3 regions of the Shinella agrisoli genome follow, and region 1 is predicted to be linked to each of the others. Evidence: riboswitches for the same ligand, from Rfam matches in the RefSeq annotation. Region 1 holds a riboswitch; each other region holds the start of a gene.
The links. Region 1 has a riboswitch for cobalamin ahead of fdhA (formaldehyde dehydrogenase, glutathione-independent). Riboswitches for the same ligand answer to the same signal wherever they lie in the genome.

Region 1 (7,140 bases):
CTCGCCCGCGAGCGCATCTTCTACGGCTCTGAGGAAGGCATCGACTTCACCAATATCTACTTCTATACGGTGACCTATCACGCCGTCCGCGCCTCCAACCGGCTGGCGGTCGAGAAGGGCCGGAGTTTCAAGGGCTTCGAGAACTCGAAATACGCTTCCGGGGAATATTTCGACAAATACACCGAAGCCGAATGGCTGCCGGCGACGCAGAGGGTGAGGGCGATCTTCGAGGAGGCCGGGATCCATATCCCGACGCGGCAGGACTGGCTGGACCTGAAGGCGGCGGTCATGGAAGGCGGCCTCTACAACCAGAACCTCCAGGCCGTGCCGCCGACCGGCTCGATCTCCTACATCAACCACTCGACCTCCTCGATCCATCCGATCGTCTCGAAGATCGAGATCCGCAAGGAGGGCAAGATCGGCCGCGTCTACTATCCGGCCGCCTATCTTACCAACGACAACCTGGAATATTATCAGGACGCCTACGAGATCGGCCCGGAGAAGATCATCGACACCTATGCGGCGGCGACGCAGCATGTCGACCAGGGGCTCTCGCTGACGCTGTTCTTCCGCGACACGGCGACGACGCGCGACATCAACCGGGCGCAGATCCACGCCTGGAAGAAGGGCATCAAGACCATCTACTACATCCGCCTTCGCCAGATGGCGCTGTCCGGCACGGAAGTGCAGGGCTGCGTGTCGTGCGCGCTTTGAATCGTGGCCTGCGCCTCACCCTAGCCCTCTCCCCCCAGGCGGGGAGAGGGGACGTGCCATGCGAACCGTCCGGAGGAGCGGGACGGTACGGCATATGCCTTCTCCCCGCTTGCGGGGAGAAGGTGGCGGCAGCCGGATGAGGGGCCAGCCAGCCAGGTTAGCAATCAAGGACACCCGAATGAACATGCACGCCAAGCCCGCAAGCCGCATCCGCGCCATCAACTGGAACCGCATCGAGGACGACAAGGATCTCGAGGTCTGGAACCGCCTCACCGGCAATTTCTGGCTGCCGGAAAAGGTGCCGCTTTCCAACGACATCCCGTCCTGGGCGACATTGAAGCCGGAGGAGCAGAAGCTCACCATCCGCGTCTTCACCGGCCTCACGCTGCTGGACACGATCCAGAACGGCGTCGGCGCGGTGACGCTGATGGCGGATTCCGCCACGCCGCACGAGGAGGCGGTGCTCTCCAATATCTCCTTCATGGAGGCGGTCCACGCGCGCTCCTATTCGTCCATCTTCTCGACGCTCTGCCTGACGCCGGACGTGGACGACGCCTACCGCTGGTCGGAGGAGAACGAGTTCCTGCAAAGGAAATCCGCGCTGATCATGGCGCAATATGCCTCGGGCGATGCCTTGAAGAAGAAGGTCGCCTCCGTCTTCCTCGAGAGCTTCCTGTTCTATTCCGGTTTCTACCTGCCCATGTACTGGTCGAGCCGCGCCAAGCTCACCAACACCGCCGACCTCATCCGCCTCATCATCCGCGACGAGGCGGTGCACGGCTACTACATCGGCTACAAGTTCCAGCGCGGCATTGAACGTCTGAGCGCAGAAAAGCAGCAGGATATCAAGGATTTCGCGTTCGATCTTCTGCTGGAGCTTTATGACAACGAGGCCAAGTACACCGAAGAGCTCTATGACGGCGTCGGCCTCACCGAGGACGTCAAGAAATTCCTGCACTACAATGCCAACAAGGCGCTGATGAACCTCGGCTACGAAGCGCTCTTCCCGCCGGAGGCCTGCAAGGTGAACCCCGCCATCCTCTCCGCCCTCTCGCCGAACGCCGACGAGAACCACGACTTCTTCTCCGGCTCCGGCTCCTCCTACGTCATCGGCAAGGCCGTGGCGACGCAGGACGAGGACTGGGACTTCTGAGGCAACGCCACCGTGTCGTTGCAGACACCGCCGATGTCGCATTCCCGAAGGTCATTTCGTCCGCCGGATGATTTGCTGGACGTGTTCAAGGTGCCATCCCGACATCGTCGGGCTGGATAATTGGGAAACCGGTGGAAGGCCGGTGCTGCCCCCGCAACGGTAGCGGAACGAAGATCTCGACGAATGCCACTGGCCGATTGGCCGGGAAGGTGTCGAGAGCGTCCGGAAGGACGGTTCCGAAGCCCGGAAACCAGCCTTGAGACACAGACTCGGCCGATTGCGGTGGGCGATCGAGAGGCGGACGGCGTTCCCGCGGGGCTGCTCCGTTCATTCCTCGGTTTCCATCCTTCGTCGAGAGACGTTCCGTGCGGCCGCACCGCGGTTTCGCGTGCGCTTTGACATGATCCGGCCTGCGGAGGAGCGGGCCGGAAGGCTTCAACCAAGGAGGAGACGGATATGAGCAGGAACAGAGGCGTCGTCTATATGCGGCCCGGCAAGGTGGAGGTCCGCGACATCGACGACCCGAAGCTGGAGGCACCCGATGGCCGCCGCATCGAGCACGGGGTGATCCTCAAGGTGATTTCCACGAACATCTGCGGCTCCGACCAGCACATGGTGCGCGGCCGCACGACCGCGATGCCGGGCCTCGTTCTCGGGCACGAGATCACCGGCGAGATCATCGAGAAGGGCATCGATGTGGAGATGTTGGAGATCGGCGACATCGTCTCGGTGCCGTTCAACGTCGCCTGCGGGCGCTGCCGCTGCTGCAAGTCGCAGGATACCGGCGTCTGCCTCACCGTGAATCCCTCGCGCGCCGGCGGTGCCTACGGCTATGTCGACATGGGCGGCTGGATCGGCGGGCAGGCGCGCTACGTCACGGTGCCCTACGCCGATTTCAACCTCCTGAAATTCCCCGACCGCGACAAGGCGATGGCCAGGATCCGCGACCTCACCATGCTGTCCGACATCCTGCCGACGGGCTTCCACGGCGCGGTTCGCGCGGGCGTCGGCGTCGGCTCGACGGTCTATGTGGCCGGTGCCGGCCCGGTCGGCCTTGCGGCGGCCGCCTCGGCGCGCATTCTCGGCGCGGCGGTCGTGATGATCGGCGATTTCAACAAGGACCGCCTTGCCCATGCCGCCAGGGTCGGCTTCGAGCCCATCGACCTGTCCAGGAGCGACCGGCTCGGCGACATGATCGCCGAGGTCGTCGGCACGAACGAGGTGGACAGCGCCATCGACGCCGTCGGTTTCGAGGCCCGCGGCCATGCCGGCGGGGAGCAGCCGGCCATCGTGCTCAACCAGATGATGGAGATCACCCGCCCCGCCGGCGCGATCGGCATTCCCGGCCTCTACGTCACCGAGGATCCGGGCGCCGTCGACGACGCGGCCAAGCACGGCAGCCTGTCGCTGCGCTTCGGCCTCGGTTGGGCGAAGGCGCAGTCCTTCCACACCGGCCAGACGCCGGTTTTGAAGTACAACCGGCAGCTCATGCAGGCCATCCTGCACGACCGCCTGCCGATCGCCGACATCGTCAATGCGAAGATCATCCCGCTCGACGATGCCGTTCAGGGCTACGAGAGCTTCGACCAGGGCGCGGCGACCAAGTTCGTGCTCGACCCGCACGGGGACCTCTTGAAGGCCGCCTGACGACGACGGGACGCGCCGGCCGGATTTTCGAACGGCCGGCGCATCCGCACCCGATGGAATGCGCGCCGGCGTCCGGGGAGGCGAGGGGCCTGCCGTGCAGCGGTTCATGCATGAAGGACGAACGAACATGACTGATTTCCGGGACGTCTTGATCGACCACCTCGTAGACGAGAGGGCGGGCTGGAGCATGGGCTGCTTCGGCGCCGTTGCCGAGTTCCACCAGGACAGGGGCGAATATCTGGAAGCCGACGCACCGACGATGTTCGTGCGGGCGACCTCCCGGGGCGCCATCCGGCTGAACGCCGAAGCCGTCGGGCAGATCGTCCCGGTCGCCTACGAGACGCTCGGCGCGGACCCGCACCGATGGAGCCATGGCGTGGCGCTCTGCCTGCCGCAGAAGGATTCGGCGATGAACGGCCGGAAGGTCCTGACCGAGCTCGGGCGGGACGAGGAGGCGGTGCGTTCCGCGGACAGGGCGGCGATCCTCTTCGATCTCGGCCTCGGCCTCCCGCAATGCGACTTCTGCATCCGCACCGCGGATCCGGACCTGCTTTCGCTGCTGCGCGCCAATGCCGGGCGCAGCCTGTTCGAGCCCGGCAATCCTTCGAGCGCCGCCGTGCTGAAGGCGCATCCCCACCGGGTCGCGCTGACGCGGATCGGCCGCATCGAGGTCTTCCAGAAGATCGGCGGGCCGGATACCGGCGGAGCTTCGCCGCCTGGACCGCATACGCACCTGCTGCCCCATCTGCTCAAGTCGCGCCGCACGCATTCGGCCGATACGCCGATCCCGAAATATCACCTGCCGCTCGGCTATCTTCATCCCGCCAATCCCGTCACGGACGGCCTGGGCCGGGACAGGGCGTTCGACATAGACGATCACGCCCGGTTCCAGGCGCTGTTCGAGCGGTTTGCCCGCCCGGACCTGCCGATCCTGCGCAAGGCGGTGCTGGACGGGCTTGCCAGGAGGGCGGAGCCCGGGCAGTTCCCGCTTCAGTCCGACCGCTTCAGCCGCGCCACGGTGCGCATCACGCTGCGCCAGCAATACAGGCTCGCCGAGCGGTTCGGGGGCGGTTCCTATCTCGAGCTGGTGTCGAGATGGCGCAATGTCCTCGACGGGGCGGCGGATATGGCCGCGACGGATGAGGAGGCGCCCGCTCGCACCGGCCCCGGGGCGAATGACGTGCATTCTTCCCCGCCGCTTGCCGCGGCCGGCTGATCGCCGCTAGAGACCGGAAACGGCCGGCAGGTCCGATCCGAAGCCGCGCAGGGCCCAGCGCCTGCCGTCGCTGGTCAGCAGCAGCATTCCGAGCGGCTCGACATCGATACGCCAGAGCGAGGCGAGCGGCGCCCCGAGGACGTGTGCGAGAAGAAGCTTCAGGATGATGCCGTGCGTGACGGCCAGCGTGCTCCCGCCTTTCGCATGGAGCGTCGTGAGCCAGGAAGCCGCCCGCTCGCATGCCGCGTCGAAGGATTCGCCCCCATGCGGCGCCGCGGCCGGATCGGACATCCAGCGCTCGAACGCCTGGGGAGATCCGGCGGCGACATCGGCGATCGCCCGCTCGTTCCATTGCCCGTAATCGACATCCCTCAACGGAGGGCAGGGGATCGGCCTCGACGAAAAGAGCGCGGCCGTTTCGGCCGCGCTCTTTTCGGGCGCATGCAAAACCTCGTCGAACGCGCGAAGGTGCTGCGCGAGCTTCCGCGCCCGCTCGGTTTCCTTCGCAAGCAGGCGCTCGTCGGAGAAAAAACGCGGCTGCCGGCTGGATACGGTCGCGCCGCGGCACAGGATTGTGAGGCGTGTGGCTCTGCCCTGGGACGGTCCCGTCCCTTCTCCTCCGGCGCTCGCCATTGATCTGTGCTCCACGCAGGAAACGAACAGGAAGGACGGCTGCGAACCCCAACGGGTCCCGCGACATGCGTGCGGGACCCGTTGAGGAACCGGACGGTTTCCGTCAGCTGCAGCCGCTTGTGGCGCCGCAGGTGTCGCACTTCTCGCAGGTGCCGTTGCGCACCATGGTGAAGTTCTGGCACTCGGAGCACATGTTGCCCGTGTAGCCCTGGGCGATCGAGCGCATGCGGCGTTCGTTCTCCACCTTCTTGGCGTCGGCCTTGGCGCTGGCGGCTTCGGCGGCGGCCTTGTCGGAGAAGAGCGCGGTCACGCCTTCCGCTACTTCCTCGCCGATCTCCTCCGCGATTTCCTCGGCAAGTTCGGCGGCGCGCTCCTCGTAGTCGCGCTTGAAAGCGACGATTTCGGAGGTGGCGACGGCGGTCGCCGGCTCCAGCTTGCGGGCGGCGCTGCCGGCAAAGGCGGTGACGTTGCCGCCGGACGAGGCCTTGGCGGGCGCGGCGGTGGCGGCGCCCTTCGGCTCGGCGAGCGGACGCTCGTTCTGCCCGCCCTGGATGAGCGTCGGCTTGTGGCCGCGCGTCCAGCCGGTCGAGATCAGGTTCGTCTTGCCTTCCTGGATGCCCTTGCCGAGCGCCGTGTTGCCGAAGTCGGACGTATCGACATGGGCAAGGTCGTGGCGGCCGAGATAGGAGACGGCGAGCTCGCGGAAGACGTAGTCGAGGATCGACGTCGCGTTCTTGATCGCGTCGTTGCCGACGACGATGCCGGCCGGCTCGAACTTGGTGAAGGTGAAGGCCTCCACATATTCTTCCAGCGGCACGCCGTACTGGAGGCCGAGCGAGATGGCGATGGCGAAGTTGTTCATCATCGCGCGGAAGGCGGCGCCTTCCTTGTGCATGTCGATGAAGATCTCGCCGAGGCGGCCGTCGCCGAACTCGCCGGTGCGCAGGTACACCTTGTGCCCGCCGATGACGGCCTTCTGGGTGTAGCCCTGGCGGCGGTTCGGCAGCTTCTCACGCTCGCGCACCAGCCGCTCGACGATCCTCTCCACGATCTTTTCCGTGACCTGCACGGCCTGGGCGGCGGCCGGGGCCGCTGCCAGCGCCTCGACGGCATCGTCCTCGTCGTCCGCGTCCTCGATCAGCGAGGCGTTGAGCGGCTGGGAGAGCTTGGAGCCGTCGCGGTAGAGGGCGTTGGCCTTCAGCGCGAGCTTCCAGGAGAGCATGTAGGCGTTCTTGCAGTCCTCGACGGTCGCCTCGTTCGGCATGTTGATCGTCTTGGAGATGGCGCCCGAGATGAACGGCTGGGCGGCCGCCATCATGCGGATGTGGCTTTCGACCGAGAGGTAGCGCTTGCCGATCTTGCCGCACGGGTTGGCGCAGTCGAAGACGGGCAGGTGCTCGGCCTTGAGGAAGGGCGCGCCTTCCAGCGTCATCGCGCCGCAGACATGGATGTTGGCGGCCTCGATGTCCTTCTTCGTAAAGCCGATATGCTCCAGGAGGTTGAAGGACATGTCGGACAGCTGCTCGTCCGAGACCTTCAGCGTCTCCTTCAGGAAGTCGGCGCCGAGTGTCCACTGGTTGAAGGCGAACTTGATGTCGAAGGCGGATTTCAGGCCGGCATTGACGGCCTCGATCTTCTCGTCGGTGAAGCCCTTGGCCTTCAGCGTCGAGGGGTTGATGGCCGGGGCCTGGTTCATGTTGCCGTGGCCGACCGCATAGGCCTCGATCTCGGCGATCTGGCTTTCCGAATAGCCGAGCGTGCGCAGCGCTTCCGGGAC
Region 2 (7,140 bases), on a different contig from region 1:
CGCCAGCGAACTCATCGCCGGCTGGCTCGGCGACGTCGCCGCGCACCTGCCGCCCTTCGGCGCGCTCGCGCTCATCCTGGTCACGGCGATGGCGGTGACGCCCTTCCTCAACAATGCCGCAACCGTGCTCGTCATGGCGCCGATCGCCGCCAGCTTCGCGGGCGCACTCGGCTACAGGCCGGAAGCCTTCCTGATGGCGGTGGCGATCGGCGCGGGCTGCGACTTCCTCACTCCCGTCGGGCACCAGTGCAACACGCTGGTGATGGGGCCGGGCGGCTACAGGTTCGCCGACTATCCGCGCGTCGGCCTGCCGCTCTCGCTGCTGATCGTGCTCGTCAGCGTGCCGGCGCTGCTCTATGTCTGGCCGGTGCGGTAGCGGGCGACTTTCCCTTGACGGGCCGGGCTGAATATGGTCTCACCCAGCCCAACGGAAAGCCCCTTCCCGCCGCATGTCCGGCGCAAAACCGGGCTCTCCCTCCCAAAAGCGACGCCCTCGCCGCCGGCAGCCCCGGCCGGGGGCGTAAGACCATGTCAAGACGGGCCATATCATGAGCACTTCCGGAACCGCATCCGGCGTTCGCGTACGCATCGCACCCTCCCCGACCGGCGAGCCGCATGTCGGCACCGCCTATATCGCGCTCTTCAACTATCTCTTCGCCAAGAAGAACAACGGCACCTTCATCCTGCGCATCGAGGACACGGACGCCACGCGCTCGACGCCGGAATTCGAGCAGAAGGTGCTCGACGCGCTGAAATGGTGTGGCCTCGAATGGTCCGAGGGCCCGGATGTCGGCGGCCCCTACGGCCCCTACCGCCAGTCCGACCGCAAGGCGATGTACTGGCCCTATGCCGAGGAGCTTCTGGAAAAGGGCCATGCCTTCCGCTGTTTCTGCACGCCGGAGCGGCTGGAGAAGATGCGCGAGGCCCAGCGCGCCGCCGGCAAGCCGCCGGGCTATGACGGCCACTGCCTCAGCCTCTCCGCCGAGGAGGTGACGGCGCGCGTTGCGGCCGGCGAGCCGCATGTCGTGCGCATGAAGATCCCGACCGAGGGGTCCTGCGACTTCCATGACGGGGTCTACGGCGACGTGTCAATCCCGTGGGAAAGCGTCGACATGCAGGTGCTGATCAAGGCCGACGGCATGCCGACCTACCACATGGCCAACGTCGTCGACGACCACCTGATGAAGATCACCCATGTGGCGCGCGGCGAGGAATGGCTCGCCTCGGTCCCCAAGCACATCCTGCTCTACCGCTATTTCGGCTGGCAGGAACCGGTCTTCATGCACCTGTCGCTGATGCGCAACGCCGACAAGTCGAAGCTGTCGAAACGCAAGAACCCGACCTCGATCTCCTACTATTCCGCGCTCGGCTACCTGCCGGAAGCCTTGATGAACTTCCTCGGCCTGTTCTTCATCCAGATATCCGAGGGCGAGGAACTGCTGACCATGGACGAGCTTGCCGAAAAGTTCGATCCGGAGAACCTGTCCAAGGCCGGCGCGATCTTCGACATCCAGAAGCTCGACTGGCTGAACGGCCGCTGGCTGCGCGAGCAGCTTTCCGAAGAGGACTTCATGAAGCGCGTCCTCGACTGGGCGATGGAGAACGACCGCATCCGCCAGGGCCTGAAGCTCTCGCAGTCGCGCATCTCGAAGCTCGGCGAATTGCCGGACCTCGCCGGCTTCCTGCTGAAGTCCGACCTCGGGCTGACGCCGGAGTCCTTCGCGAAGGTGAAGTCGACGCCGGAAGAGATCCTGGAAATCCTCAACCAGGTGCAGGCGGACCTCGAAAAGATGCCGGAATGGACCGTCGAGAGCATCGAGGCGGAGCTGCGCTCGAGCGCCGACCGGTTGGCCAAGAAGCTGAAGGTGGTCGTCGCGCCGCTCTTCGTCGCCGTCTCGGGCTCCTCGCGCTCGCTGCCGCTCTTCGATTCGATGGCGATCCTCGGCCGCTCCGTCGTGCGCCAGCGCCTCAAGGTCGCCGCGCAGGTCGTGGTCTCGATGGCCGGCAGCGGCAAGTAAGGGGGTCCCCCTAATCCGCCTGCTGGCACCTTCTCCCCGAGGGGAGAAGGGGAATATGGCGCCTGCAACACACTCCGATCCCCTCTCCCCTCGGGGAGAGGGCCAGGGTGAAGGGGGTGGCCACGGCAGGAATTTTGCAATTAATTGCACGGCGAGAGCCGAAACAGGGTTCGAAAGATGAACGACACGAAGACCGAAACCGCCCTTTCCTCCGACCCGACGGAAGTCCGCCGCCAGAAGCTGGGCCAGCTGCGCCAGACGGTCGGCGACGTCTATCCGGCGCATTTCCACCGCACGATGACCAATGCGGAGCTCGCCGCGAAATACGAGGACCTCGCACCCGACACGGAGAGCGGCGACGTGGTGACGGTCGCCGGCCGCGTCTATTCCTCGCGCAATTCCGGCATGTTCATGGACATCCATGACGCCTCCGGAAAGATCCAGATCTTCTCGCACAAGGACACGACGCCGGAGGAAGCCCGCGCGCTCTTGCCGATGATCGACCTCGGCGACATCATCGGCGTCACCGGCGTCGTGCGCCGCACCAAGCGCGGCGAGCTGACGATCAACGCGCGAGAGATCGTCATGCTGACGAAGACCCTGCTGCCGATGCCGGAGAAATGGCACGGCGTGTCGGACGTCGAGATCCGCTACCGCAAGCGCCACCTCGACATCATGACCAACGAGGAATCCAAGCTCCGCTTCCAGCAGCGCTCGAAGATCATCTCGGGCATCCGCCGCTTCATGGAGAACGACGGCTTCATGGAAGTCGAGACGCCCATGCTGCACTCCGTCTACGGCGGGGCGACGGCCGAGCCCTTCAAGACCCACCACAACACGCTCAAGCTCGACATGTACCTGCGCATCGCGCCGGAACTCTACCTGAAGCGCACGCTGGTCTCCGGGCTCACCGACAAGGTGTTCGAGATCAACCGCAACTTCCGCAACGAGGGCGTGTCGACAAGGCACAATCCCGAGTTCACCATGATGGAGTGCTACTGGGCCTATGCCGACTACGAGGACATCATGGACCTCGTGGAACGCCTCTTCGCCGAGCTTGCGATGAAGATCCACGGCTCGACCGAGTTTGCCTACGGCGACAAGCAGATCTCCTTCAAGGGGCCGTTCCGCCGCGTGCCGATGCCCGACGCCGTGAAGGAGACGACCGGCATCGACTTCCTCGCGATCAGGACGGACGAGGAAGCCCGCGCCGCCGCGCGCGCCGCCGGCTTCGAGGTGGAGAAGGACTGGACCTGGGGCGAGTGCCTTGCCTTCCTCTTCGAGGAGAAGGTCGAGCCGACGCTGATCCAGCCGGCGCATGTCACCCATTTCCCGAAGGACATCTCGCCCTTCGCCAAGGAGGTGCCGGGCGAGCCGCGCCTCGTCGAGCGCTTCGAGACCTATTGCAACACCTGGGAGCTCGGCAACGCCTTCTCCGAGCTCAACGATCCGGAGGAGCAGCGCGCCCGCATGGTCGAGCAGCTGGAGCAGGCGCACGCGCGCGGCGAGAAGGACAAGCAGCTCGACGACGAGTTCCTGGACGCCATCGACCAGGGCATGCCGCCCGCCGGCGGCCTCGGCATCGGCGTCGACCGCCTGATCATGCTGCTCACCAACGCCCCCTCGATCCGCGACGTCATCCTCTTCCCGGCGCGGCGGGCGAAAGCGGACTGACCGGTGGGGAGGCCGGCGCCGACGGACACATTGAAGCCCCCGTCACCGGCCGGTGCGGGGGCTTTTTGTTGCGAGGTTAAAGCGAGGCGATCGAACCGCCTGCCTTACGCCTCGATCGATACGTCCCCGATCGGCCGCGAGCAGCAGGCGAGGATGTAGCCTTCCTCGATCTCGTCGTCGAGGATGCCGCCGTTGTGGTGCATCTCGACCTCGCCCGAGACCTTCATCACCCGGCAGGTGCCGCACAGGCCGCCTTCGCAGGCGGCCCCGATGCGCACGCCCGCGGCGCGCGCCGTCTGCAGGATCGTCTGTCCGGGCGGGCATTTCGCATCCTTGCCGGCCATGGTGAAGGTGACGGTGGCGACGGCGTCGGCATCCGCCTCGCCGGGGCCGGCACGGACGGCGATCTCCTCCGGCGCGGGCGCCGCCGCCGGCTGGAAGCTTTCCTCGTGGTAGCGGTCCATGGCGAAGCCGCAGACCTTCAGCATGTCCTTCACGCCGCGCATGAAGGGCTCCGGGCCGCAGCAGAAGACGGTGCGGTCGCGGAAATCCGGCGCGAGCAGCGTGAGCCGGGCGGCGTCGATGCGGCCGCGAAGGCCATGCCAGCCGTCGCGCGGATTGTGGCTTTCCACGACGAAACCGAGCGAAAGGTTCGGCATCTGCGCGGCGAGACATTCGAGCTCCGCCTTGAACAGGAGGTCCTCCGGCTTGCGGGCGCAGGAGACGAAGGCGACATCCGACTGCGGGGCGCAATCGGCCATCCAGCGCGTCATCGACACCATCGGCGTGATGCCGGAGCCGGCCGAGATGAACAGGTACTTCTCCCCCGGATAGCGCACGAAGGAGAAGTCGCCGAGCGGGCCGAACGCCTTGAGCTTCATGCCGGGGCGCAGGTTGTCGAACATCCAGCGCGTGCCGATCGAATTCTTCTGCGCCTTCACCGTCACGGCGACGGAGAAGGGCCGGGACGGCGTCGAGGACAGCGTGTAGGTGCGGAATACCGGCTCGTCCTCGCGAACCGGCAGTTCCAGCGTGACGTACTGGCCCGGCAGGTACCGGAACCAGTTGTCGCCGTCCGAGCGGAAGGCGAACGTCATCACGTCCGCCGTTTCCACCGTGGCGGCGACGCATTCCAGGAGATGCTGGCGGTCGTTCCACGGCTGGAGCTCGTCGAAGTGGCGGAAGTGGCTGGCGGCCGTCATGTCAGGCGACTCGCGAGAGCGGCTGCTTGGCGCCGTCGAGCCGCTCGACCATGAAGTTGGCGTACCATTCGACGAACTGCATGACGCCGCCCTCGTCCTCGACCGAATACGGACCGGGCTGGTAGGCGGGCGAGCGGATGCCGAAGGCGTTTTCCTCGACGATCCGGCGGTCCTGGTCGTTGGTCTCGGTCCAGACGTGGGTGAGCTCGTCGAGGCGGTAGTCGACGCCCTCCACCGCATCCTTGTTGACGAGCCACTTGGTGGTGACCTGCGTGAGCTCCGGGCCGAGCGGCAGCACGCGGAAGGTGATGGCGTGGTCGGCGAGCACGTGATTCCACGTCGTCGGATAATGGAAGAGCAGCAGGGTGCCGATATGGCTTTCCAGGATGTCGCTGGAAAGCGGGCGGGCGACGGCGCGCGCGCCCGACATCGTATAGCTCTCCGCGTCCTGGATGAGCGGCATGCGCGCCGCGCGGAACTGGCCGATCGGCGAGATCCTGAACTCGCTCGGCAGGCCCGCGGCCTCGCATTTTTCCCAGTGCGCGGCGATCACCGGGTCGTTCTTTGCGCCCTGCACGCCGGTCGCGGTGGGCGCTTCGGGATAGGTGCGGCAGAGCTCCGGGTGGTTTGCCGCGCAGTGGTAGCATTCGCGGTTGTTTTCCCAGACGAGCTTCCAGTTGCCCTTCTCGACGATCGTGCTTTCGAAGGCGACCTTCGTCTCGCCGAGGCGGTGGCGGGCGAGATAGGGCTCGACGGTGGCGCGGAAGGCGGAGAAGTCCGGCGCCTCGTCTGCAAGGCAGATGAAGATGTAGCCGCCGACGGTCTCGCAATGGATCTTCTTCAGGCCATGCTGGCTCTTGTCGAAGTCTTCCGCCATGTGGCGGGCGAAAAGCAGGGATCCGTCGAGCTCGTAGGTCCACTGGTGGTAGGGACAGACGAGCTTGGCCGAGGTGCCCTTGTGCTGCGTGCAGACGCGCGAGCCGCGGTGGCGGCAGGAATTGTGCAGGGCGCGGATGGTGCCCGCGCGGTCGCGGGTGACGACGACGGGATAATCGCCGACCTGCACGGTGAAATAGTTGCCGGCCTTCGGGATCTCGCAGTCATGGCCGATGAACAGCCAGTCGCGGTACCAGATCGTCTCGAGGTCGAGCCTGTAATAGTCGGGGTCGATGTAGAAGGCCTGCTCGAGGCTGTAGCCGTCGCGCCGGTTCTTGAGCTTGCGGAGCACGTCGCTGCGAATGTCCATGCCGGATCCTCGGTATCCAAGTTGGGGATGAGGCGCACGGAAGGAGACGGCCTCCGGGCGGGCGAGCCGCACGGACTGCACGTTTCCCGGCCGCCCGCCGCAGCCAGTCACGATCGTTCCTCCAGGCTGGTTTCCGGGCTGAGGAGCGTCCTTGCGGGTCATGACCTTGTCCAAAAAGCCGGACGACTTTTCGGGGCCGTGCCTTGCGGGACCGGATGCAGCGCCTTCCCAGACCTCCCGTCCAGTGGCTTCCTGCTGCACCTTGCTCCAACACCGTTGCGGGGGCAGCGCCGGATTTCAACCGGCTTCCCAATTCTCCGCCCCTCCTCTGGGGCGGCACCTCGAGTGTGTCCATCTAAGCGCAAGAATGTGCGGCCGGCATGTCGGAAAACGACATGACTTCATGATTTGACGACAGTCGATCAGGAAGGGGCCTATGCCGGGCCTCAGCAATTTCATCATACATCTCAATGCGATGTGCTCGACTTTATAGCGGGCCGCCTACCTTTTCGGCAGGCGGATCCCAACGATTGCCCTCTTGTCATATTGCGACCACAAAACACGCCCTCGGGAATAGGGAGCGCAACGGAAAGGAATGCTTAACGACGTTTCCATAAGCTTTTTTCGATCCGGGCGCGAGGATGGAGTGCCAAGGCGTGCAGCAGACGAAATTCCGATACTACGACGCCGTCGCCTACAAGCGCGCGAACCCGCCCAAATCCGCCGTCCACACCGAGTTCCTGCGCACCGGGCGGATCGACCGCAGCCTCACCTGGAGCCCGAGCGAAAAGCGCTACCTCAGCGACCAGGAGGTCGCCGAGCGCACGGGCCGCAAGCTCGAGCGGGCGGGCAGCGTCACCCATGAGCGCATCAACGGCTTCCACCATTCCATCCGGTTTCCGAAGCTGATCTTCCATCGCACGCTCGCGCGCACGCCGCATCTCGGCTACTGCCACATCACGGTGGCCAATTCCCGCTTTGCCGAATTCGAGAACGTGCA
Region 3 (7,140 bases), on a different contig from region 1:
ACGTCGCGCAGTACGAAGGCTACCTGAAGCAATATCCGAACGGCACCTTCGCCTCCATGGCGCGCCTGCGCATCGCCGAATTGCAGGCGGCCGCCAAGACGACGCAGGCAACGGCCGCCTCCGGCGACGCCGCCAAGGTGGAGGAAGCCGCGGCCGCCGAAAAGGCGAAGGCCGAGGAAGAGGCGAAGAAGGCCGCCGAGGCGCGGAAGGCGGAAGAGGCTGAAAAGGCCGCCGCGGCTGAAAAAGCCAGGGCCGAGGAAGAGGCTCGCAAGGCTGCGCAGGCCCGGAAAGCCGAAGAGGACGCCCGCAAGGCCGCCGAAGCGGAAAAGGCGAAGGCCGAGGCGGAAGCTGCGCGCCTGAAGGCGGAGGCCGACGAGAAGGCGCGGGCCGAAGCCGCCGCGGCGGAAAAGGCCCGTGCCGAAGAGGCTGCCCGCCTGAAGGCGGAAGCCGAGGAGAAGGAAGCGACCGCCCGCAGGCTTGCCGAGGAGCAGGCGGCCGAAGCCGAGCGCCTGAAGGCGGAGGCGCAGGCCGCGGCGGAAAGGGCGCGGGCGGAGGAGGCCGCGCGCGTGAAGGCCGAAGCCGACCGCAAGAAGGCCGAGGAAGCCGCTGCCGCGGAAAAGGCACGTGCCGAGCAGGAAGCCGTCGCGCGTCGTGAAGCGGAAGCCAGGCGCGCCGAAGCCGAGAAGGCCGCCGCCGCCGAGAAGGCGCGGATCGAGCGGGAGGCCGCCGCTGCGCGCAAGCTTGCGGAAGAGAAGGCCGCCGAGGTGGAGCGGCTGAAGGCCGAGGCCGCCAAGGCGGCAGCGGATGCCGAGGCCAAGGCTGCGGAAGCGGCGCGCCTTGCGAAGGAAGCGGAAAAACGGGCCGCGGAAGCCGCCGCTGCCGAGAAACGGGCCCAAACCGGCGCAGCCGCCACCGCCGGACGCGACGCGCAGGAGGGCGAGAAGGACGACCTTGCCGCCGGGAAGGCGGATGCGGCCAAGCGCGAGGAGGAGGCGTTCCAGAAGGCCGTGCTCGAAGGCACGGAGAATGCGTTCCGCGCCTACATCGCGCAATATCCGAAGGGCCGCTTCGTCGCGGACGCCCGCGAGCGCCTTGCCGCGCTGGCAGGCACCGCGCGGCAGGAGACCGCGACGGCGACCGTCGAGACCGAACGCCGGGCGGCGGAGGAGCCGGCGGTCGATCCGCGGGAAGCCTATCTCGGCCGGTCGAGCCGCGTCCAGGCGCAGCGCTGGCTGAGCATGCTCGGCTTCAACACCTACGGCGCCGACGGCGTCTTCGGCCCGCGCACCCGCTCGGCGATCGCCGCCTGGCAGGGTGCGTCCGGCTACCGCGCCGACGGCTACCTCTCGCGCCGGCAGTTCCGTGCGCTGCGCGAGGCCGCGCAATATGCCGAGGCCCGGCAGAACCGCCAGCGCCGCTACCAGCGGGACTACGACGTGCTGGAAGGCCCGGTCGACGGGTACTACGACGGTCCGTACTACCGCGACGACGGCTATTACAACGGCGGCGGGGGCATGGTGATCATTCCCGGCTACTGAGACTGCGCCGGCCGGACGGCGGTTTCAGCACAGGCCGTGCCGCTGCCGGTCGATTGACTTCCCGGGGGCGGAAGCATAATCATCCGGACTATTGGATGGTTCCCGGGTCCGGAAACGGATCGGGGAGTAAATGGGAATGTGACGCGGCGGACCCAACCAGGGCGCTGCAATCACGGCCGACCCCGCGACTGTAGAGTGGCGAGGGACGCCCGTCCGCTGGGAGGACGCGGCGCGCAAGCGGGGCAATGGCGCTCCGGGGACCGCGCCTCGAAAACCAGCCGGAAAAGCCACTGGGCAGCATCACGATAAACCGGGGTTGGACGCCTCTATCTCTACGAATCGTCCGCCTTTTGTGATGCCGGGTCCGGGAAGGCGAGGGCGGACCCGCAGGCGCTTTGCGCCGGACGCCGCGAGCCAGGAAACCTGCCAGCCAATGAGGGCATGTCGCCCGACCCGGGGAGGGGCTTCCCCAACGCCTGCACGGAGGTTGTCATGGCTGTTTCCACCACGTCTTCCATTTCCCTTTCCGCGAACGACCGCCTCATCGCCGGCATCGTCGCGCTCGTCATCGGCGCCTTTCTGGTCTTCGGCGCGGGCCTTGCGAATTCGGCCGTGCTGCACGACACGGCGCACGACACGCGTCACTCCTACGGCTTTCCCTGCCACTGAGGAGTTCTTGAGATGATCGTTCGTTATCTCCTGGCCGCACTGGTGGCCGGGCTGTTCTCCGGCGTGCTCATGACGGCCGCCCAGGAGGCGCGGGTCGTGCCGCTCATCCTTCATGCCGAGGAATTCGAGGGCGGCGAGGAGGCCGCGCCGGCAGGCGAAGGCGGCACGCCCGCCACCGAGGGCGCGGCCCAGACGCAGGACCATTCCTCGCTCGGCGCGGCGCTTCTGGACGTTGCCGCCCATCTCTCGCCCGTTTCCCTCGCCCACGCCCATGACGGCGAGGAGCACGAGGAGGGCGGCATCATGTTCGGCATGAGCCGCTTCTCCGGCACGCTGCTCGCAAACCTCGTGACCGGTGCCGGCTTCGGCCTCCTGCTCGCGGGCTTCAGCCTCGTCTCCGGCTATCCGATCACCGTCGCGAACGGCGCGCTCTGGGGAGCGGCCGGCTGGCTCGCCGTGCACATGCTGCCGGCCATCGGCCTGCCGCCGGAGCTTCCGGGCTTCCCGGCCGCGGACCTCGGCGATCGCCAGGTCTGGTGGGTCGCGACCGTCATCCTCTCGGCCGCCGGCCTCTACCTCCTGTTCCTGAAGCAGGGTATCGTCGCCAAGATCATCGGCATCGTGCTCATCGCCGCGCCGCAGGTCTATGGCGCGCCGCAGCCGGGCGACATCTCCAGCAACGTGCCGGCCGTCCTCGGCGCGGAGTTCGCCGTCGCCGCGCTCGCCACGACGCTGTTCTTCTGGATCGTGCTCGGCCTCTCGCTGGGTTTTGCCAACGAGAAGATCGCCAAGGCGGCCTGACATGACGACGACATCGCCCGGAGCCGTCCTGGTTCTGGGCGGTGCGCGTTCCGGAAAATCCGCTTTCGCCGAAAGGCTGGTCGCCGAGACCGGCCTTTCGCGTCATTATATCGCCACCGGCCGCGCCTTCGATGACGAGATGCGCCAGCGCATCGCACGGCACCGGCAAGACCGCGGGAACGGGTGGAAAACGCATGAGGAGCCGCTTGCGCTCGCCGCGCGCATAAGCGACGTGGCGCGCGCGGACCGGGCGGTGCTCGTCGACTGCCTGACGCTCTGGATCACCAACCTGATGCTGGAGGAGCGGGATGTCGCCGCCGAATTCGGGGGCCTCCTCGCCGCCATCAGGACGGCGCCCGGCCGGCTGGTCTTCGTGTCGAACGAGGTCGGCCTCGGCATCGTGCCGGAAAACCGCATGGCGCGCGAGTTCCGCGACCATGCCGGGCGGCTGCACCAGGAGGTCGCCGCCCTCGTGCCTGAAGTCTATTTCGTCGCGGCCGGACTGCCGCTGAAAATGAAGGGTTGAGCCATGCTGCAACAGAAGATCCCCGCCACCGTCATCACCGGCTTCCTCGGGGCGGGCAAGACGACGATGATCCGCAACCTCCTGCAGAATGCCGGGGGAAAGCGCATCGCGCTCATCATCAACGAGTTCGGCGACCTCGGCGTCGACGGCGACGTGCTGAAGGGCTGCGGCGCGGAAGCCTGCACCGAGGATGACATCATCGAGCTTACCAACGGCTGCATCTGCTGCACTGTCGCCGACGATTTCATCCCCACCATGTCGAAGCTCCTGGAGCGCGAGAACCGCCCCGACCACATCGTCATCGAGACCTCGGGCCTGGCGCTTCCCCAGCCGCTCGTCGCCGCCTTCAACTGGCCGGAGATCAAGACGCAGGTGACGGTCGACGGCGTGGTGACGGTCGTCGACAGCGCGGCCGTCGCCGCCGGCCGCTTCGCCGACGACCACGACAAGGTGGATGCGCTGCGCGTGACGGACGAGAACCTCGACCACGAAAGCCCGCTGGAAGAGCTCTTCGAGGACCAGCTTACCGCCGCCGACCTGATCGTGCTCAACAAGACCGACCTGATCGACGCGGAGGGCCTGAGGACCGTGCGCGAGGAGGTCGCCTCCCGCATCGCCCGCAAGCCCTCGATGATCGAGGCGCGGAACGGCGAGGTCGCCGCCGCCGTCCTGCTCGGCCTCGGCGTCGGCACGGAGGACGACATCGCCAACCGCAAGTCGCACCACGAGCTGGAGCACGAGAACGGCGAGGAGCACGACCACGACGAGTTCGACAGCTTCGTCGTCGATCTTCCCGCCATCGCCGATCTGGCCGCCTTCATCGAGCGCCTCAAGGGCGTGATCGCCGCGCACGACGTGCTGCGCCTCAAGGGGTTCGCCGATGTGCCCGGCAAGCCGCTGCGCCTGCTCATCCAGGCCGTCGGCAGCCGCATCGACCACTATTTCGAGCGCGCCTGGGCGCCGGGCGAGGCCCGCGGCACCCGTCTCGTCGTCATCGGCCTGCACGACATGGACGAGAAGGCCGTGCGCGACGCCATCGCCGCCGCGGTGTGACGGCGGCATGAGCGTGCGGCGGTCCCTCTCTCCGGCTTTTCGGGCGCGGCACGGCCATTTCCGGCCTGCCGTGCCGGTGGATCCTCGGGTCGGGCCCGAGGATGACGAAAGAAGGAAGGGACGGCTGGCAACGGCGACGGTTCCGCATGCCGCACCGGTCGATAGGTCCCTTAGCCTATCCTCCCCGCCGTCATCCTCGGGCCCGACCCGAGGATCCACCGGCACCGCACGCTTACAGACGGGAGGCGCCGCATGCACCTCCTCTTAGCCCAGAAGGGCACCATCGCCGACGGCAGGGAAGCGATCGACCTCGGCCAGACGCCGGGCGACGTCCTCTTCCTCTCCGCCGCCGATACGGAACTTGCCGCCATCGCCGCCGCCCACCGCGCACGCAAGACCGGCACGCGCCTGCGCCTCGCCAGCCTCGCGGCGCTGTCCCATCCGATGTCGGTCGATACCTACATCGAGCGCACGGCGCGCCATGCGAAGCTGATCGTCATCCGCGCCCTCGGCGGCGCCAGCTATTTCCGCTACGTGCTGGAGGCCCTGCTGGCGACGGCGGTCGAGAACGGCATCAGGCTCGTGGCGCTCCCCGGCGACGACCGGCCGGACGAGGGCCTCATCCCCTTCAACCGCATAGGGGAGGACGACCGGCAACGTCTCTGGGCCTACCTCAACGAGGGCGGTGCGGAGAACGCGGAGCGGTTCCTCGCCTATGCGGACGCCCTGGTCTTCGGCGGCGAGAAGCCGGAGCCGGCGATGCCGCTGGAAAAGGCCGGCATCTGGTGGCCGGGACGGGGTGTGGTCGACGTCGCCACGTGGGAAAAGCTGGCGGTAGCGGGTATCGCGCGCACCACGCCCCCGACCGCCGCCATCTGCTTCTACCGCGCCTATGTCCAGAGCGGCGAGACGCGGCCCGTCGAGATGCTGATCGAGGCGCTTGCCGCCGAGGGGGTGCGCGCGCTGCCGCTGTTCGTCTCCAGCCTCAAGGAGCCGGTGTCCATCGAAACGGTTCGCGCCGCCTTCGCGGCGGCCCGGCCGGAGGTCGTGCTGAACGCCACGAGTTTCGCCGTCTCCGCCCCCGGCGCGAACCGCAAGCCGACCGTGCTCGACGAGACGGGCGCGCCCGTCCTGCAGGTCGTCTTCTCCGGCTCCTCGCGCGAGGCCTGGGAGGCCTCGGGGCAGGGGCTGACGGCGCGCGATCTCGGCATGAACGTCTCCCTGCCGGAGGTCGACGGCCGCGTGCTCTCCCGTGCCGTCTCCTTCAAGGCGGCCGCGCGCTACGACGAGCGCGTCGAGACGAACATCGTCGGGCTCGATCCGGCCGGGGACCGCATCCGTTTCGTGGCGAAACTCGCCGCCGGCTGGGCGCGGCTGCGGCGCGCGGAACCGGCCGGACGCCGCATCGCCATCGTCTTGGCGAACTATCCGAACCGCGACGGCCGCCTCGGCAACGGCGTCGGCCTCGACACGCCCGCCGGGACCATGGAAGTGCTGCGCGCCATGGCGGCGGAAGGCTACCCGGTCGCCGATCTGCCGGCCGACGGCGATGCGCTGATCGCCCACCTGATGGCCGGACCGACCAATGCCGCGCGCGATGGCCGCGAAATCCGCGAGACGCTTTCAATGAGCGATTACAAATCGTTCTTCTCCTCCCTTCCCATAAGGGTTCAGGAAGAGATGACGGCCCGCTGGGGTGCGCCGGAGGACGACCCGTTCGTCACGGGCGACGTCTTCGCCCTGCCGCTCGCCCGTTTCGGCGGGACGCTGGTCGGCATCCAGCCGGCGCGCGGCTACAACATCGATCCGAAGGACACCTACCATTCGCCGGACCTCGTGCCGCCGCACGGCTACCTCGCCTTCTACGCCTATCTGCGCCTCGATTACGGCGCCCATGCCATCGTGCACATGGGCAAGCACGGCAATCTCGAATGGCTGCCGGGCAAGGCCCTGGCGCTCTCGGAAGCCTGCTATCCGGAAGCCGTGCTCGGCCCGCTGCCGCATCTCTATCCGTTCATCGTCAACGATCCGGGCGAGGGCACGCAGGCCAAGCGCCGCTCCGCCGCCGTCATCGTCGACCACCTGACGCCGCCGCTCACGCGGGCGGAAACCTATGGGCCGCTCAAGGACCTCGAAGCGCTGGTCGACGAATATTACGACGCGTCCGGCGGCGATCCGCGGCGCATAAGGCTGCTGTCGAAGCAGATCCTCGACCTCGTGCGCGACATCGGCCTCGACCGCGATGCCGGCATCGCCCCCTCCGACGGCGAGACGGCCGCGCTCCAGAAGCTCGACGCCTATCTCTGCGACCTCAAGGAGATGCAGATCCGCGACGGGCTGCACGTCTTCGGCGTCTCGCCCGAGGGGCGGCTCCTCACGGACCTCACCCTCGCGCTCGCCCGCGTGCCGCGCGGCCTCGGCGAGGGCGGCGATGCGAGCCTGCAACGGGCGATCGCGGCGGATGCGTTTGGCGGGGTGCCGTCCTTTGCGGAGTCGGTGCGGCATTCCCCCGTCTCCCCCCTTGCGGGGGAGATGTCGGCGGAGCCGACAGAG

Region 2: it holds a riboswitch for cobalamin, as region 1 does, so the genes downstream of both, ACIIOY_RS05100 (aromatic ring-hydroxylating oxygenase subunit alpha) here and fdhA (formaldehyde dehydrogenase, glutathione-independent) in region 1, are expected to answer to the same signal.
Region 3: it holds a riboswitch for cobalamin, as region 1 does, so the genes downstream of both, ACIIOY_RS21150 (CbtB domain-containing protein) here and fdhA (formaldehyde dehydrogenase, glutathione-independent) in region 1, are expected to answer to the same signal.

What each region holds. Positions count from the first base shown of each region.
Region 1 covers NZ_JBJIEP010000017.1:92,157-99,296, forward strand. Annotated here, with positions in the region: gene nrdE (class 1b ribonucleoside-diphosphate reductase subunit alpha) at 1-714, shown strand, start outside; gene nrdF (class 1b ribonucleoside-diphosphate reductase subunit beta) at 893-1,867, shown strand; cobalamin riboswitch at 1,939-2,140, shown strand; gene fdhA (formaldehyde dehydrogenase, glutathione-independent) at 2,324-3,514, shown strand; gene ACIIOY_RS18325 (DUF6925 family protein) at 3,642-4,730, shown strand; gene ACIIOY_RS18330 (histidine phosphatase family protein) at 4,737-5,363, opposite strand; gene ACIIOY_RS18335 (vitamin B12-dependent ribonucleotide reductase) at 5,467-7,140, opposite strand, start outside.
Region 2 covers NZ_JBJIEP010000004.1:209,789-216,928, forward strand. Annotated here, with positions in the region: gene ACIIOY_RS05080 (SLC13 family permease) at 1-376, shown strand, start outside; gene gltX (glutamate--tRNA ligase) at 549-2,018, shown strand; gene lysS (lysine--tRNA ligase) at 2,196-3,692, shown strand; gene ACIIOY_RS05095 (FAD-binding oxidoreductase) at 3,797-4,894, opposite strand; gene ACIIOY_RS05100 (aromatic ring-hydroxylating oxygenase subunit alpha) at 4,896-6,140, opposite strand; cobalamin riboswitch at 6,248-6,499, opposite strand; gene ACIIOY_RS05105 (DUF6656 family protein) at 6,797-7,140, shown strand, end outside.
Region 3 covers NZ_JBJIEP010000022.1:61,776-68,915, forward strand. Annotated here, with positions in the region: gene ACIIOY_RS21145 (peptidoglycan-binding domain-containing protein) at 1-1,538, shown strand, start outside; cobalamin riboswitch at 1,618-1,983, shown strand; gene ACIIOY_RS21150 (CbtB domain-containing protein) at 2,031-2,207, shown strand; gene ACIIOY_RS21155 (CbtA family protein) at 2,220-3,008, shown strand; gene cobU (bifunctional adenosylcobinamide kinase/adenosylcobinamide-phosphate guanylyltransferase) at 3,010-3,534, shown strand; gene cobW (cobalamin biosynthesis protein CobW) at 3,538-4,587, shown strand; gene cobN (cobaltochelatase subunit CobN) at 4,840-7,140, shown strand, end outside.